Regions from separate parts of the Pantoea sp. AS142 genome, predicted to be linked through region 2. Evidence: predicted binding sites of a transcription regulator. Region 2 holds the regulator's gene; each other region holds the start of a gene.
What was found. Region 2 encodes PurR, which represses purine synthesis genes. Its sites were predicted from a motif close to CANGCAAACGTTTGCNTG; they were not measured.
Positions count from the first base shown of each region.

Region 1: a site for PurR is predicted at 2,704-2,721, ahead of purT (formate-dependent phosphoribosylglycinamide formyltransferase). Genes of this name have one in related genera too.
Region 3: a site for PurR is predicted at 2,831-2,848, ahead of WFO64_RS07625 (NCS2 family permease). Genes of this name have one in related genera too.

Region 1 is NZ_JBBCMO010000007.1:53,085-57,589, forward strand. It holds gene zwf (glucose-6-phosphate dehydrogenase) at 1-598, shown strand, start outside; gene WFO64_RS13900 (bifunctional 4-hydroxy-2-oxoglutarate aldolase/2-dehydro-3-deoxy-phosphogluconate aldolase) at 813-1,451, shown strand; gene purT (formate-dependent phosphoribosylglycinamide formyltransferase) at 1,487-2,665, opposite strand; gene WFO64_RS13910 (tellurite resistance TerB family protein) at 2,833-3,489, shown strand; gene WFO64_RS13915 (prolyl oligopeptidase family serine peptidase) at 3,616-4,505, shown strand, end outside.
Region 2 is NZ_JBBCMO010000001.1:967,751-972,255, reverse strand. It holds gene WFO64_RS04880 (Grx4 family monothiol glutaredoxin) at 1-36, opposite strand, end outside; gene WFO64_RS04875 (C40 family peptidase) at 402-1,199, shown strand; gene cydH (cytochrome bd-I oxidase subunit CydH) at 1,246-1,335, opposite strand; gene purR (HTH-type transcriptional repressor PurR) at 1,617-2,642, shown strand; gene punR (DNA-binding transcriptional activator PunR) at 2,630-3,544, opposite strand; gene punC (purine nucleoside transporter PunC) at 3,652-4,505, shown strand, end outside.
Region 3 is NZ_JBBCMO010000002.1:581,415-585,919, reverse strand. It holds gene WFO64_RS07630 (AMP nucleosidase) at 1-427, shown strand, start outside; gene WFO64_RS07625 (NCS2 family permease) at 1,281-2,579, opposite strand; gene WFO64_RS07620 (response regulator transcription factor) at 3,002-3,745, shown strand; gene WFO64_RS07615 (D-lyxose/D-mannose isomerase) at 3,761-4,444, opposite strand; gene WFO64_RS07610 (ABC transporter substrate-binding protein) at 4,489-4,505, opposite strand, start outside.

The DNA.
Region 1 (4,505 bases), on a different contig from region 2:
GCAGGGCAAAAAAGTGCCTGGCTACCTGGAAGAAGAGGGGGCCAATAAGTCGAGCGCCACTGAGACCTTCGTGGCAATTCGTGTCGATATCGATAACTGGCGCTGGGCGGGCGTGCCGTTCTATCTGCGCACCGGTAAGCGTTTACCGACCAAATGCTCTGAGGTCGTGGTTTACTTTAAAAATCCGGAGATGAACCTGTTTAAAGATTCCTACTCAGAGCTGCCACAAAACAAGCTGACGATTCGATTGCAGCCGGACGAAGGGGTGGATATCGAGATCCTGAACAAAGTGCCTGGCCTCGATCACAAACACAAGTTGCAGACCACCAAGCTGGATCTGAGCTATTCCGAGACGTTTAACCAGTCGCACCTTGCCGATGCCTATGAGCGTCTGCTGCTGGAGAGCATGCGCGGTATTCAGGCGCTGTTTGTGCGTCGTGATGAAGTTGAAGCCGCATGGACCTATGTCGATTCGATTATCGACGCCTGGGCTGCGGATGGCGACTCATCCAAGCCGTATCAGGCGGGGACCTGGGGTCCGGTAGCCTCAGTGGCGATGATCACCCGCGATGGCCGCTCGTGGAATGAGTTTGAATAACTGACATGATGACGAAGCCCGCAACGCGGGCTTTTTTTTCGCCTTTAAATCTCACCAGCCGAGACGAATAAAATTGAACTGCTGTTTCAAAATTTTAGCAGGATGATAGACGCTCAGGAAGCGGATCATGTATGGTAGTGACGCAATTTACAGGGCAGGAGCCGATGCTCCATGACCGGGTCTCAATCCCGGTGTTATCAAGCAAGGGGAACTGATGAAAAACTGGAAAACGAGTGCTGAACAGATTCTCACCACCGGACCCGTGGTGCCGGTCATCGTTGTGAATAAACTGGAACATGCGGTGCCAATGGCGAAAGCGCTGGTGGCAGGCGGTGTCAGAGTGCTGGAAGTCACGTTGCGCACGCCCGTAGCGATGGACGCCTTACGTGCGATGATCAAAGAAGTGCCGGATGCAATCGTCGGTGCAGGAACGGTGATTAATCCGCAGCAGTTACAGGAAGTGACCGATGCCGGTGCGCAATTTATTATCAGCCCGGGCGTCACTGAGTCACTGCTGAAAGCCGCCGTTGAAGGACCGGTTCCGTTGATTCCGGGCATCAGCACCGTTTCTGAACTAATGACCGGTATGGACTACGGTTTGCGTGAGTTTAAATTTTTCCCGGCAGAAGCCAATGGCGGCGTTAAAGCGCTGCAGGCGATTGGTGGCCCCTTCCCGCAGGTGCGTTTCTGTCCGACCGGTGGCATATCTCCGGCCAACTACCGTGACTATCTGGCGCTGAAAAGCGTGCTGTGCATCGGCGGTTCCTGGCTGGTGCCCCACGACGCGCTGGAAGTCGGCGACTGGGATCGCATTACCCGCCTGGCGCGCGAAGCAGTCGAAGGCGCGACGTAAGTTATGGCGGTGAGCATCTGCTCACCGCCATAACTTTACCCCTGAACCGTGACCGCTGCGGCGCTGGCAACCGCACGCGCAATCGCCTGTTCGATGCTGTCACCGCTGGCCAGTGCCACGCCCAGACGACGCTGACCACTGATCTCCGGCTTGCCGAACAGACGCAGTTGCAGACCGGCGCCCAGCGCCGCGTCGACATTCATAAACTGCACATTCTGGCTGGTGAGTTGCGGCAGAATAACAGCGGACGCTGACGGGCCATACTGACGAATCCCGCCAATCGGCAGACCGAGAAACGCCCGCACATGCAGCGCAAACTCCGACAAATCCTGCGAAATCAGCGTCACCATGCCGGTGTCGTGTGGACGCGGCGACACTTCGCTGAATACCACCTCATCACCGCAGACAAATAGCTCAACACCAAACAAGCCATAGCCGCCCAGTGCCTTAACCACCTGCGCGGCAACATCCTGTGCCCGCTGCAGCGCCACTTCACTCATCTGCTGCGGTTGCCAGGACTCACGATAATCGCCATCCTCCTGACGGTGACCAATAGGCGCGCAGAAATGTATGCCATCAACTGCGCTGATGGTCAGTAGGGTGATCTCAAAATCAAAGTCGACGACCCCTTCAACGATGACGCGCCCGGCACCGGCACGGCCACCCTGCTGCGCATAGTCCCAGGCTTTATCAAGCTGGCTGACGTCGCGGATAACGCTCTGACCTTTGCCGGATGAACTCATCACCGGCTTCACAATGCAGGGGAAGCCGATCTCTGTCGCTGCTTCATCGAAGCGCGCCTTGCTGTCGGCAAAGCGATAGCGTGACGTCGGCAGTGACAACTCTTCAGCCGCCAGACGGCGAATGCCTTCGCGATTCATAGTCAGCTGTGCGGCACGGGCGGTCGGTACCACACGCTGGCCTTGCTGCTCCAGTTCAACCAGCGTATTCGTGGCGATGGCTTCAATTTCCGGCACCAAAAAGTCAGGCTTCTCTTCAGCAATCAGCGCAGCCAGCGCTGCGCCATCCAGCATGTTAATTACATGACTTCGATGGGCGACATGCATTGCCGGGGCATCGGCGTAACGATCAACCGCGATCACTTCCACCCCCAGACGCTGACACTCCAGCGCCACTTCTTTACCCAGTTCACCTGAACCCAATAGCATCACGCGCGTCGCTGCCGGACGCAGCGCTGTTCCGAGAGTCGTCATACATTCACCTAAACAGTCAAAATTCGCGCGCAAGTATAAACGAAAACGTTTGCGTTCTCATCTTTCGTCTGTCTGGCATCGCTGTTTGCCTTACTTTTCCCGCTCTGACGTTTCCTGACATCCTTTTCGTCAGGATAGCGAACTGACATCTTAAAAAGGCGTGGATGATGAATAACTGGTTGCAACAGATTCAATCGGTACTGGCGAAGAAAGGCGGTGAGGGTAAATCGGGCGGTGGCCTAAGCGATATGCTGGCACCGGGTGCGTTGGGCGGTCTGGCCGGTCTGCTGATTGCCAGCAAGTCGTCGCGCAAACTGCTGACAAAATATGGTGGCAAAGCGCTGATCATGGGGGGTGGTGCGGCGGCAGGCGCGGTGCTGTGGAACAAATACAAGCAGCGGGTCAGCGAAGCGCACCAGAATGAGCCTGACTTTGGCATGGCGCAGACGCCCATCGACCTGCGCGCGGAACGCCTGGTAACGGCGCTGGTGTTTGCCGCGAAAAGCGACGGACATATTGACGATCAGGAGCGGGCAGCCATTGAGCAGAATATTCATCAGTCCGGTTACGGTCAGGATGCAGAACAGCTGATTCAGAAAGCGATGAACCGCCCGCTGGATCCACAATGGCTCGCCGCCGATGTAAAAAACGAGGAAGAAGCGCTGGAGCTTTACTTCCTGAGCTGTGCTGCCATCGACGTTGATCACTTCATGGAACGCAGCTATCTCTCCGCGCTGGGTGACGCGCTGAAAATCCCGCAGGATGTCCGTGACGGCATTCAGCAGGATCTTGAGGCTGAAAAAGCCCGTCTGCCTGCCCGCTAATCGCTCCGATACTCCGCCGGCGGGTCACAGGATGTGCTCGGCTGGCGGCAGCTTCTCACCCTATGTCTGGCTTCCGGCTGTTGAAGTGTTACGCTTACAGATCATTACGTTGACGGAGACGGATGGATGAAAGCACCCATCGCAAAAAAAATACCCCATGAGATGACCTTGCATGGTGAGACCCGCGTGGACAATTATTACTGGCTGCGCGACGACAAACGAGAAAACAGCGAGGTCCTTGATTACCTGCGTGCCGAAAACAATTACGGCAAAAAAATTATGTCCTCGCAGCAGCCACTGCAGGACCGGGTTCTAAAAGAGATTATCGATCGCCTGCCGCCTGAAGATCACTCGGTGCCTTATGTAAAAAACGGTTACCGTTATCAAAGCCGCTACCAGAGCGGCAATGAATATCCTGCCTATTACCGCCAGCCCGCAGCGAGCGATGAGTCGGGCGAGTGGAGCCTGCTGCTGGACGCCAACCAGCGCGCTTCGCACAGCGATTTCTACACCATGGGCGCGCTGCACATCAGCCCCGATAACCGGGTGATGGCGCTGGCGGAAGATTTCCTGTCACGACGGCAATATGGCATCCGGTTCCGTAACCTTGAGAGTGGCAGCTGGTATCCTGAAGTGCTGAGTAACGCCTCATCCAGCTTCGCCTGGGGTAACGACTCCCGCACCGTCTACTATGTGCGCAAACACCCACAAACGCTGCTCTCCTATCAGGTATGGCGACACGAGCTCGGCTCGCCTCAGTCTGACGACCAGCTGGTCTATGAAGAGCAGGATGATACCTATCATCTCAGCGTGCACAAGACCACCTCCAGGCAGTTCATCATGATTGCGCTCTATAGCACCAACACCAGCGAAATTCAGCTGATTGATGCGAACTTCCCCGACGCGCAGCCGCATGTGTTTCTGCCGCGCCGCCGCGATCATGAGTACAGCATCGACCATTACGAGCACCAGTTTTTCATTCGCTCCAACCGCGACGGCAAAAACTTCGGGCTGTA
Region 2 (4,505 bases):
GATCTGGCGCTGAATTTTTTCTACAGTACTCATAATTGCCTTCCTTAATTCGTTACTTCGTGTTTGTTTATTGTAGCGACTTCGCAGCATGACTGAAAACGACATTTTGATCGCTGCCCGATTAAATCGCCATCATTGTTAAGTCCTGCGTCGGATGCCTGAATGCCTGATTATTAACGTCTGGTAACAGATTAATAATTCGTAATAATTTCGCTGATATAAGACGCTGAAAATGCTCATTTTCAGCGCAATTACGTGGGTTGCAAAGATTAATATTAAAAGGCATTACAGTTTTTAAAAGAACTGGACTAGAATGGCCGGGGCGCTGATCCTGGATCAGATTAATCTCAACTTTGTCGCGGTGCGTAGTGGCCCTGACAACTTAACGACTTCAATGGACTATGCGTTTAATCATTACGCTTTTCATGCTGGCCTTTGCGCAACTGTTTTTTAACATCGCCGCTGCGTCGCCGCACGCACCGGTGAACGTTAGTACGCATAAGGCAGAGAAAAAGAGCGCGCGCGACGATGAGCGCCGCAAGCGTCGCCCGTTGAAAACGGTGACGAAAAAAACTCGCCTCAGCTCGGTTCAAAAACTAAAAACTAAAAAACAGAAAAAAGTCGAACTCATCGCTAAACAGACACCTGCTAAAAAGACCTCGCTTAAAACAGCCCGTATCAACAAGAACAAAGACAAGAAACGCTATGGTCATCAGCGCCCGCTGAAAACGGTTGAGGTAACCCCCAGCGAGACCGGCACGATTAAAATGAGCAAATCTCATCGCCAGCGCTACCAGAAAGCGCGCGAAACAGCGATGACCAAGCTGATGGGTCAGTTAGGTAAGCCGTATCAGTGGGGCGGCACCTCACCGCATACCGGTTTCGATTGCAGCGGTCTGGTCTGGTACGCGTATAAAGACCTGGTGAAGTTTAAAATCCCACGAACCGCTAACGAGATGTATCACCTGCGTGATGCTGCGCCAATCAAGCGTGAGTCGCTGGAGAAAGGCGATCTGGTCTTCTTCCGCATCAATGGACGCGGTACTGCTGACCACGTCGGCGTTTACCTGGGCAACGGCAAATTTATCCAGTCACCACGTACCGGCAAAGATATTCAGATCAGCGCATTAGGGGAAGATTACTGGCAACGTCACTATATTGGTGCCCGTCGCGTGATGACGCCGAAAACCATACGCTGAGTAGCAGAACAAGCAGAAGAGAGCCGGGATAATCCCGGCTTTTTTATTAGTGCAGAATGGCAGTAAAACTAAAGGCCACAATCATCAGCAGACAGCCCACGGTGGTCATTAAAGCCAGTTTAAGATCGGTACTCATTGCTTGCTCCTTCATCACACAATTAGTGTGGATATCGCATTTTCCCACAGGGCCCAGTAAAAATCTCGTTTTATCCGTCCAGCCTTGTTAGAATCCCGCCTTTGTTGCGCAACGCGCGCAACCCTGATTCCGTTTGCGCACGCTGTCAGGCGGTTTTTCTCCGCCAGGAGCCTGTTTTCTGTCCGGTAAAGCGGCATTTTTGCGGAAAAAACCCTGAACAGACGCAAACGTTTAACACAAAGCTTATCATAGGGTTAGATAGGCACTGGAGTCCGATTTTCATGGCAACAATTAAAGATGTGGCGAAACGCGCAGGAGTCTCAACGACGACCGTTTCGCACGTCATCAATAAAACCCGCTTTGTGGCTGAAGAGACGCGCAACGCGGTCTGGCAGGCGATTAAGGAACTGCACTACTCACCGAGCGCCGTGGCGCGCAGCCTGAAAGTGAACCATACCAAGACGCTGGGCCTGCTTGCCACCTCCAGCGAAGCGCCCTATTTCGCTGAAATTATTGAAGCGGTTGAAAATCACTGTTTTGATAAAGGCTATACATTGATTCTGGGTAATGCGCATAACGATCTGCAAAAACAGCGCGCCTATCTCAGCATGATGGCGCAGAAACGCGTAGATGGTTTGCTGGTGATGTGCTCTGAATATCCGGACGACCTGCTGCAAATGCTGGAAGAGAACCGCAATATTCCGATGGTAGTGATGGACTGGGGCGAGTCGCGCGCCGACTTCACAGACACAGTACTGGATAATGCCTTTCAGGGCGGTTATCTGGCGGGACGCTATCTGATTGAACGTGGACATCGTGAGATTGGTGCCATTCCCGGTCAGATGGAGCGTAACACCGGTGGCGGCCGCCATGCCGGGTTCCTGAAGGCGCTGGAAGAGGCGGGTATTCAGCCGCGCACCGAATGGATTGTGCAGGGTGACTTTGAGCCGGAGTCGGGCTATCAGGCGATGCAGCAGATCCTGTCGCAGAAGCAACGCCCGACGGCAGTGTTCTGTGGGGGTGACATCATGGCGATGGGCGCGATTTGCGCCGCCGATGAGATGGGTTTGCGCGTACCACAGGACATTTCGGTGATCGGCTATGACAATGTGCGCAACGCCCGCTATTTCGCCCCCGCCCTGACCACAGTGCATCAGCCTAAAGCCCAGTTGGGTGAGAAAGCGCTGGATATGCTGCTGGACCGTATCACCAGTAAGCGTGAAGTTTCACAAACGATTGAAGTCCATCCCACGCTGATTGAGCGCCGTTCAGTAGCCGATGGCCCGTTCCGCGACTATCGCCGGTAATCTTCCCTTAACCACTCCTGATTAAGCGTTTGCGCATCACCCAGATAGCTGAGCAACCAGCCTGTCGCCGGTGATGCGCGATCCTCTGCCCAGCTGACGCAACATGGGCTGTCCGGAAACGCCACCGGCAGCGTCAGTTCAACCAGTTCGCCGCTGTCGAGCAGTGGCCTGGCCAGATGACCAGGCACCATCGCCACGCACAATCCCGCCTGCACGCACTCAAGGCCGGTTTGCCACTCCGGCACCACCAGCCTGCGCTGGTTATCCAGCGTCCATGTCATACGACGCGGCAGTGCGCGTGACGTATCCTCCAGCACCAGTGATGGCCAACTGCGCAGCGTGTCGTCATCTATCTGGCTCGCTTGCGTCAGGGGATGGTGAGGCGCGACAACGCAACGCCAGTTGAGTTTGCCCATATCCCGAAAGGCAAACCGTCCGCCAACCGGAATCGCCTGAGTCGCACCAATCGCCACATCCACCCGGCCATCGGCCAGCGCATCCCATACACCGTTAAAAACTTCATAGCTGATGATCAACTCCATATCGGGGAAGTGGCGATAGAAATCTTTGACCATTTGCCGGGTGCGCTGAGGCTTAGCAATACGGTCAACGGCAATGCTTAGCTGGCCGCGCCATCCGTTGGCCAGTTGCTGACACTGTCGCCGTGTGGCAAGCATTTTTTTGATGATGCTGCGCCCTTCCCGGACAAAATGTTCGCCTGCCGGGGTCAGAACCACTTCACGATGCTGACGTTCGAATAGCGGTACCGCTAGCCAGTTTTCCAGCTGACGCACCGTATAGCTGATGGCAGAAGGTACCCGGTGTAACTCCTGCGCGGCGGCGCTGAAGCTGCCCCCGCGGGCGACGGCGTCAACCACTTCTAATGCATATTCTGACCACATAATTTGCCTTCAAAAATTTTAACAGCAATCGGCAAATATTACCGTTTCACAGCGTCAGACGCACCTTTTACACTCTGACGCGTTTATCCTGCCAAAATGAGAGTCAAATGTCGTCGAATAAAGGATTCATGCCCTATCTTGCCCTGCTGAGCATGCTGGGCTTTTTAGCCACTGATATGTACCTGCCCGCCTTTGGCGCAATGCAGCAAACTTTTAACACCTCGCCCGGCCTGATCAGCGCCAGCATGAGTCTATTCCTGGCAGGCTTCGCCTGTGGTCAGCTCTTCTGGGGCCCCCTTTCCGATCGCATCGGCCGTAAACCGGTGCTGCTGGCCGGACTGGCCATGTTTGGTGTTGGCTGCGCAGGCATGCTGTGGGTAAATGATATCTATCTGATGCTGGCGCTGCGCTTTGTTCAGGCAATTGGTGTCTGTGCTGCGGCCGTGAGTTGGCAAGCGCTGGTGGTGGATCGCTACCCTGCCGCGCGCGCCAACAAAGTATTTGCCACCATTATGCCACTGGTTGCACTCTCTCCGGCGCTGGCCCCATTGCTGGGTGCCTGGCTGATCGGTCACTTCCACTGGCGTTCGATTTTCCTGGTGCTAACCCTGATTGCGGTGGCGTTGATTCTGACTACTCTGCGCCTGCCCACCGTGCGTAAGCCCGCGGGCGAAAAAGGTACGCAGCCCGGCTTTTTCACCCTGCTAAAATCACGGGTCTACAGCGGAAATGTGCTGATCTATTCCGCCTGTTCAGCCAGCTTTTTTGCCTGGCTGACCGGCTCGCCCTTTATTCTGGCGGATCTGGGTCTCTCGCCTGCCGATATCGGCCTGAGTTATGTGCCGCAAACACTCGCCTTTTTAATTGGCGGATTCAGCTGTCGCGCCCTCCTCAACCGCTTTAGCGGCGCACAGTTGCTGCCCTGGTTGCTGGGAGTCTATAGTCTGAGCATTCTTGCGCT
Region 3 (4,505 bases), on a different contig from region 2:
CATTGCCGAAGTGCAGCGCGCGCTGTATGACGCCACCAAATCGGTGAGCGGCATGCCTGGCGAAGAGGTGAAGCAGCGGCTACGTACCGGCACCGTGGTGACCACGGACGATCGCAACTGGGAGCTGCGCTACTCCGCCTCAGCCCTGCGCTTTAACCTGAGCCGGGCGGTGGCGGTCGATATGGAAAGCGCCACCATTGCCGCGCAGGGCTATCGCTTCCGGGTGCCGTACGGCACGCTGCTGTGCGTTTCCGACAAGCCACTACATGGTGAAATTAAGCTGCCCGGCCAGGCGAACCGCTTCTATGAAGGGGCGATTTCGGAGCATCTGCAGATTGGTATCCATGCTGTTGAGTTGCTGCGCGCCGAGGGCGATAAGTTGCATTCGCGTAAGTTGCGGACGTTTAATGAGCCGCCTTTCAGGTAAGTTTATCGCCGCTGGCTGGCAGAGGTTTGTTCGCTGCGCGAACGGGCTGGCGTGCTGCGCTGAGGCTGGGGTTGTTCGCTGCGCGAACGGGCTGTGAGAGGGTTTCGTTCGCCTGGTAAGTCAGGCAGTTTCAGACTCGCCGCTGCAGGCGACCGACAAGGGGGCGCCAGTCGCCGCGCCCCCTTGACCCCGGGCTCCGGCCTGCATCACCGCCGCTTCGCGGTGCCTTCGCGTCTTCCGGATTTCTCACGGAACGGCGGGACGCGCCATCCCTGGCGCGAACCCGCCTCTTCGCGACATCCCTGTCGCTCGTCCTAAAATCCCTCATCCGCTCAGCGGCTCTGACGGCCTCCCCACCCCCTCGCTGTTATTTCTTCTTTTTGGGTTGAGTACTTTATCGCTTTACGTTTCCGGGATTAGCTTTGGATTTCACGCCAGCAAACACCTCAGCTCTGCAAACATAAAAAGATATTACAGGCGGGGATTTACCAGAGGCATCCGCAGCGCTGAGGAACAACCGCAGGCCAGGATGAGCCGACAGGACGTCGGCGAAAGAACGGCACGCGCCAGGGATGGCGCGTCCGGGCGGTCCGTCGGCCGCAGGGCGTGACGAAGGCACCCCGCTAAGCGGGGCGCGCAGGCTGCCGGACGCCGGGATTGTTAAGGGGCGGGCGTCCGCCCCTTGACGCGACCGCCTGCTCAGGCAACCTGAAACGCCCGAACGCCTGGCGGGCGTAAACTTCTCAGTGCAAGCCCGCTGCAAAGCGAAACTTACTCAGTGTCAGCCCGCAGCCAAGCGAGCCCTGCTCAGTGCCAGCCCGCTGCTAAGCGCCCCCCTGCCGACAGGCAACACCTAAGCACTCAGCCATCCCAGCTTGATCACAAACAGAATTGACAGGATAACCAGCGCCGCATTCACCTCTTTAGCACGACCGCTCAGCAGCTTCACCAGCGTCCAGGTAATAAAACCAAACGCGATGCCGTTAGCAATCGAATAGGTCAGCGGCATGGTCAGCGCGGTCACGGTGACAGGCGCTGCGGTGGTGATATCTTTCCAGTCAATCTCTGCAAGACCTGAGGCCATCAGCACCGCCACAAACAGCAGTGCAGGCGCCGTGGCATAAACCGGCACGCTGGATGCCAGCGGCGAGAAAAACAGCGCCAGCAGGAACAGCACGGCGACCACAATCGCCGTCAGGCCGGTACGGCCACCGGCACTCACGCCCGCCGCCGATTCCACATAACTGGTGGTGGTCGAGGTGCCGAGCAGCGAACCAAACAGCGCAGCCGCACTGTCGGCAATCAGCGCACGGCCCATTTTCGGCACGTTACCCTGCTCATCCGCCAGGCCGGCGCGTTTGGTTACGCCCAGCAGCGTGCCCGTGTTATCAAACACATCGACAAACAAGAAGGCAAAAATCACGCTGATCAGGCCAACGTTAAATGCCCCGGCAATATCCAGCTGCATAAAGGTGGGTGCAATCGACGGCGGTGCAGAGAAGACCCCGGCAAACGGCGACAAACCGATACCCATGGAAATAAAGGTCACCAGCAGAATACCGATCAGCACCGCACCGGTCACCCGACGCGCTTCCAGCACCACAATGACCACAAAGCCGAGCATTGCCAGCAGCGGACCCGGTTTAGTGAGGTCGCCAATGCCCACCAGCGTCGCCGGGTTATCCACCACAATGCCCGCCCCTTCCAGCGCAATCAGCGCCAGAAAAAGCCCGATACCGGCACCAATCCCGGCACGCAGCGGCAGCGGAATACTGGCAATAATCCACTCGCGAATCTTAAACAGCGACATCGCGAAGAAAATCACCGCCGAGAGAAACACCGCGCCCAGCGCAATCTGCCACGTGTAGCCCATATGCAGCACAACGGTGTAGGTGAAAAAGGCGTTCAGCCCCATGCCCGGTGCCAGCGCAATCGGGTAGTTGGCGATCAGCCCCATCAGTACGCAACCAATCGCCGCCGCCAGACAGGTCGCGACAAACACGGCGCCCTTGTCCATGCCGGTCGCGCCCAGAATGCTCGGGTTCACAAACAGAATATAAGCCATCGCCAGGAAGGTGGTGATCCCGGCGATAATCTCAGTACGAACCGTGGTGTTATGCGCTTTGAGTTTGAATAGTTTTTCTAACATCATCATCTCTCGATACAGGAGACATCAGTCTCACTTGCCAAAGGGGTTTGCATGCTGATTATTCTGTTTCCGGGACATTGACGCCGGCCGCTGCCTACTTGCGTGCCAGAATCGCCTGAAATCCCTGACTTACCCACTGCCCAAAGCAATTGCCATGCCATATCCCGACGCAATCGATTACCTGGCAGAGCCGGATGCGCCTAAGAGCATTCCGAACCAAAACGAGGCGCGATTATGGTGCAATGCACCGATGCCGCGCAATCGTTTTCCTGCAGCAAACGGGCAGCCCCGAAAAACTCTGCGCCAGCGCACGCTTCCACACTCTCACTGGCGAAGCCGGTCACGTTTCAGCACACTGCCTCAGCAACCTTTTCTGGCCTGTGTAGACTCCAAAATTAACTCTTTCGTAACATTGAGGCCGCGCAATGAAGCCCGCGATTCTGGTGGTGGATGATGACCCTGCTGTCTGCGACGTTTTGCAGGATGCGTTAAGTGAACATCTGTTGACTGTTTACCGCTGTCATCAGGGAAAAGCGGCGCTAGCGATGCTCAGCGAACACCCGGAGATCTCGCTGGTGATGCTGGATATGATGCTGCCCGATACTAACGGGCTATTGGTGTTGCAGCAGCTTCAGCGTCAGCGACCGGAGGTGCTGGTGATTATGCTGACCGGCATGGGTTCAGAAGCGGAGATGGTGGTTGGCCTGGAGATGGGCGCAGATGACTACATCGCCAAACCCTTCAATCCACGTGTGGTGGTGGCGCGCGCCCGGGCGGCCCTGCGTCGTAACGGCCGCATTGCGCAGGCCGATCCTGAACAGGAGGGCTGGTATTTTGGCGGCTGGCAACTGGACGATAGCCGCTGCCAGCTGTTTAACCCGCAGCGTGAACTGGTGCCGCTGACCCAGGGAGAATATAGCCTGCTGCGGGCGCTGGTGCGTCACGCCCGCAAAGTGCTGACCCGCGATCAGCTGCTGGAGCTGACCCACAGCGAAAGTCTCGACGTGTTTGACCGCACCATCGACGTCCTGATCATGCGGCTGCGCCGCAAAATCGAAATCAACCCGCACCAGCCCGACCTGATCCGCACCATCCGCGGACTGGGCTATGTCTTTTCCGTCGATGTGGTGAAACCCGATTCGACAACGCGTATCAGCCAGATTGCCTGATTACCCCTGCTGCGCTCAGGGTAGCCAGTGCGCATAATCATTACACAGCAACCCGTGCGGCGCTTCATCTTCATCCAGCGGGTTGAAACGGGCCAGTGGCGTCAGAAACACATTGTCGTTTTCGTCGTCATTGGGCATCGACACCTCGCCCACCAGCACGTCACCGAAGCCGCTTTCGCCCCAGAAACTGTGCCAGATGCCCGCCTCCAGCGTCACGCTTTCCCCCGGCGAGAGCCGAAGCTGTACACCGGCAGCATGGGTCTGGCGCAGGCCATCCAGCGACACCGCCACCGGCGAGTCAGCCAGTCCGTCACCCTCACGGTTGTGCAGTTCGACGATCAGATTGCCGCCGCCACGGTTGATGATGTCTTCCATCTTGCGCGGATGATAGTGCATCGGCGTTAGCTGCCCTTCGCGCACGTGCATGATCTTCTCGGCGTAGGGTTTATGCCACGGCTGCCCGCCTGGCGAGCCGTTGCGCAGGGTAAACAGCGTCAGCCCGGTCTGTAAAAAATCAGCCGCGCCAAAACTGGTGAGATCCCAGCCCAGCCGCAACGCCAGAATCTCCTGCGCCACGTCACGATTCTGCGCCCGCCACTGGCTCACGCCGTAATCAGCCCACGGTGGCAGATGCACACCCTGCTGCCGGAAGAACTCGCGCGTATCTTGCAGGTAGCCGTTAACCCTGGAACGTTGCATTGTGGCCTCCTGAGTGCGGCACCGGGAAGGTGCCGCACTCAAATTTATTTCACCGTCCAGC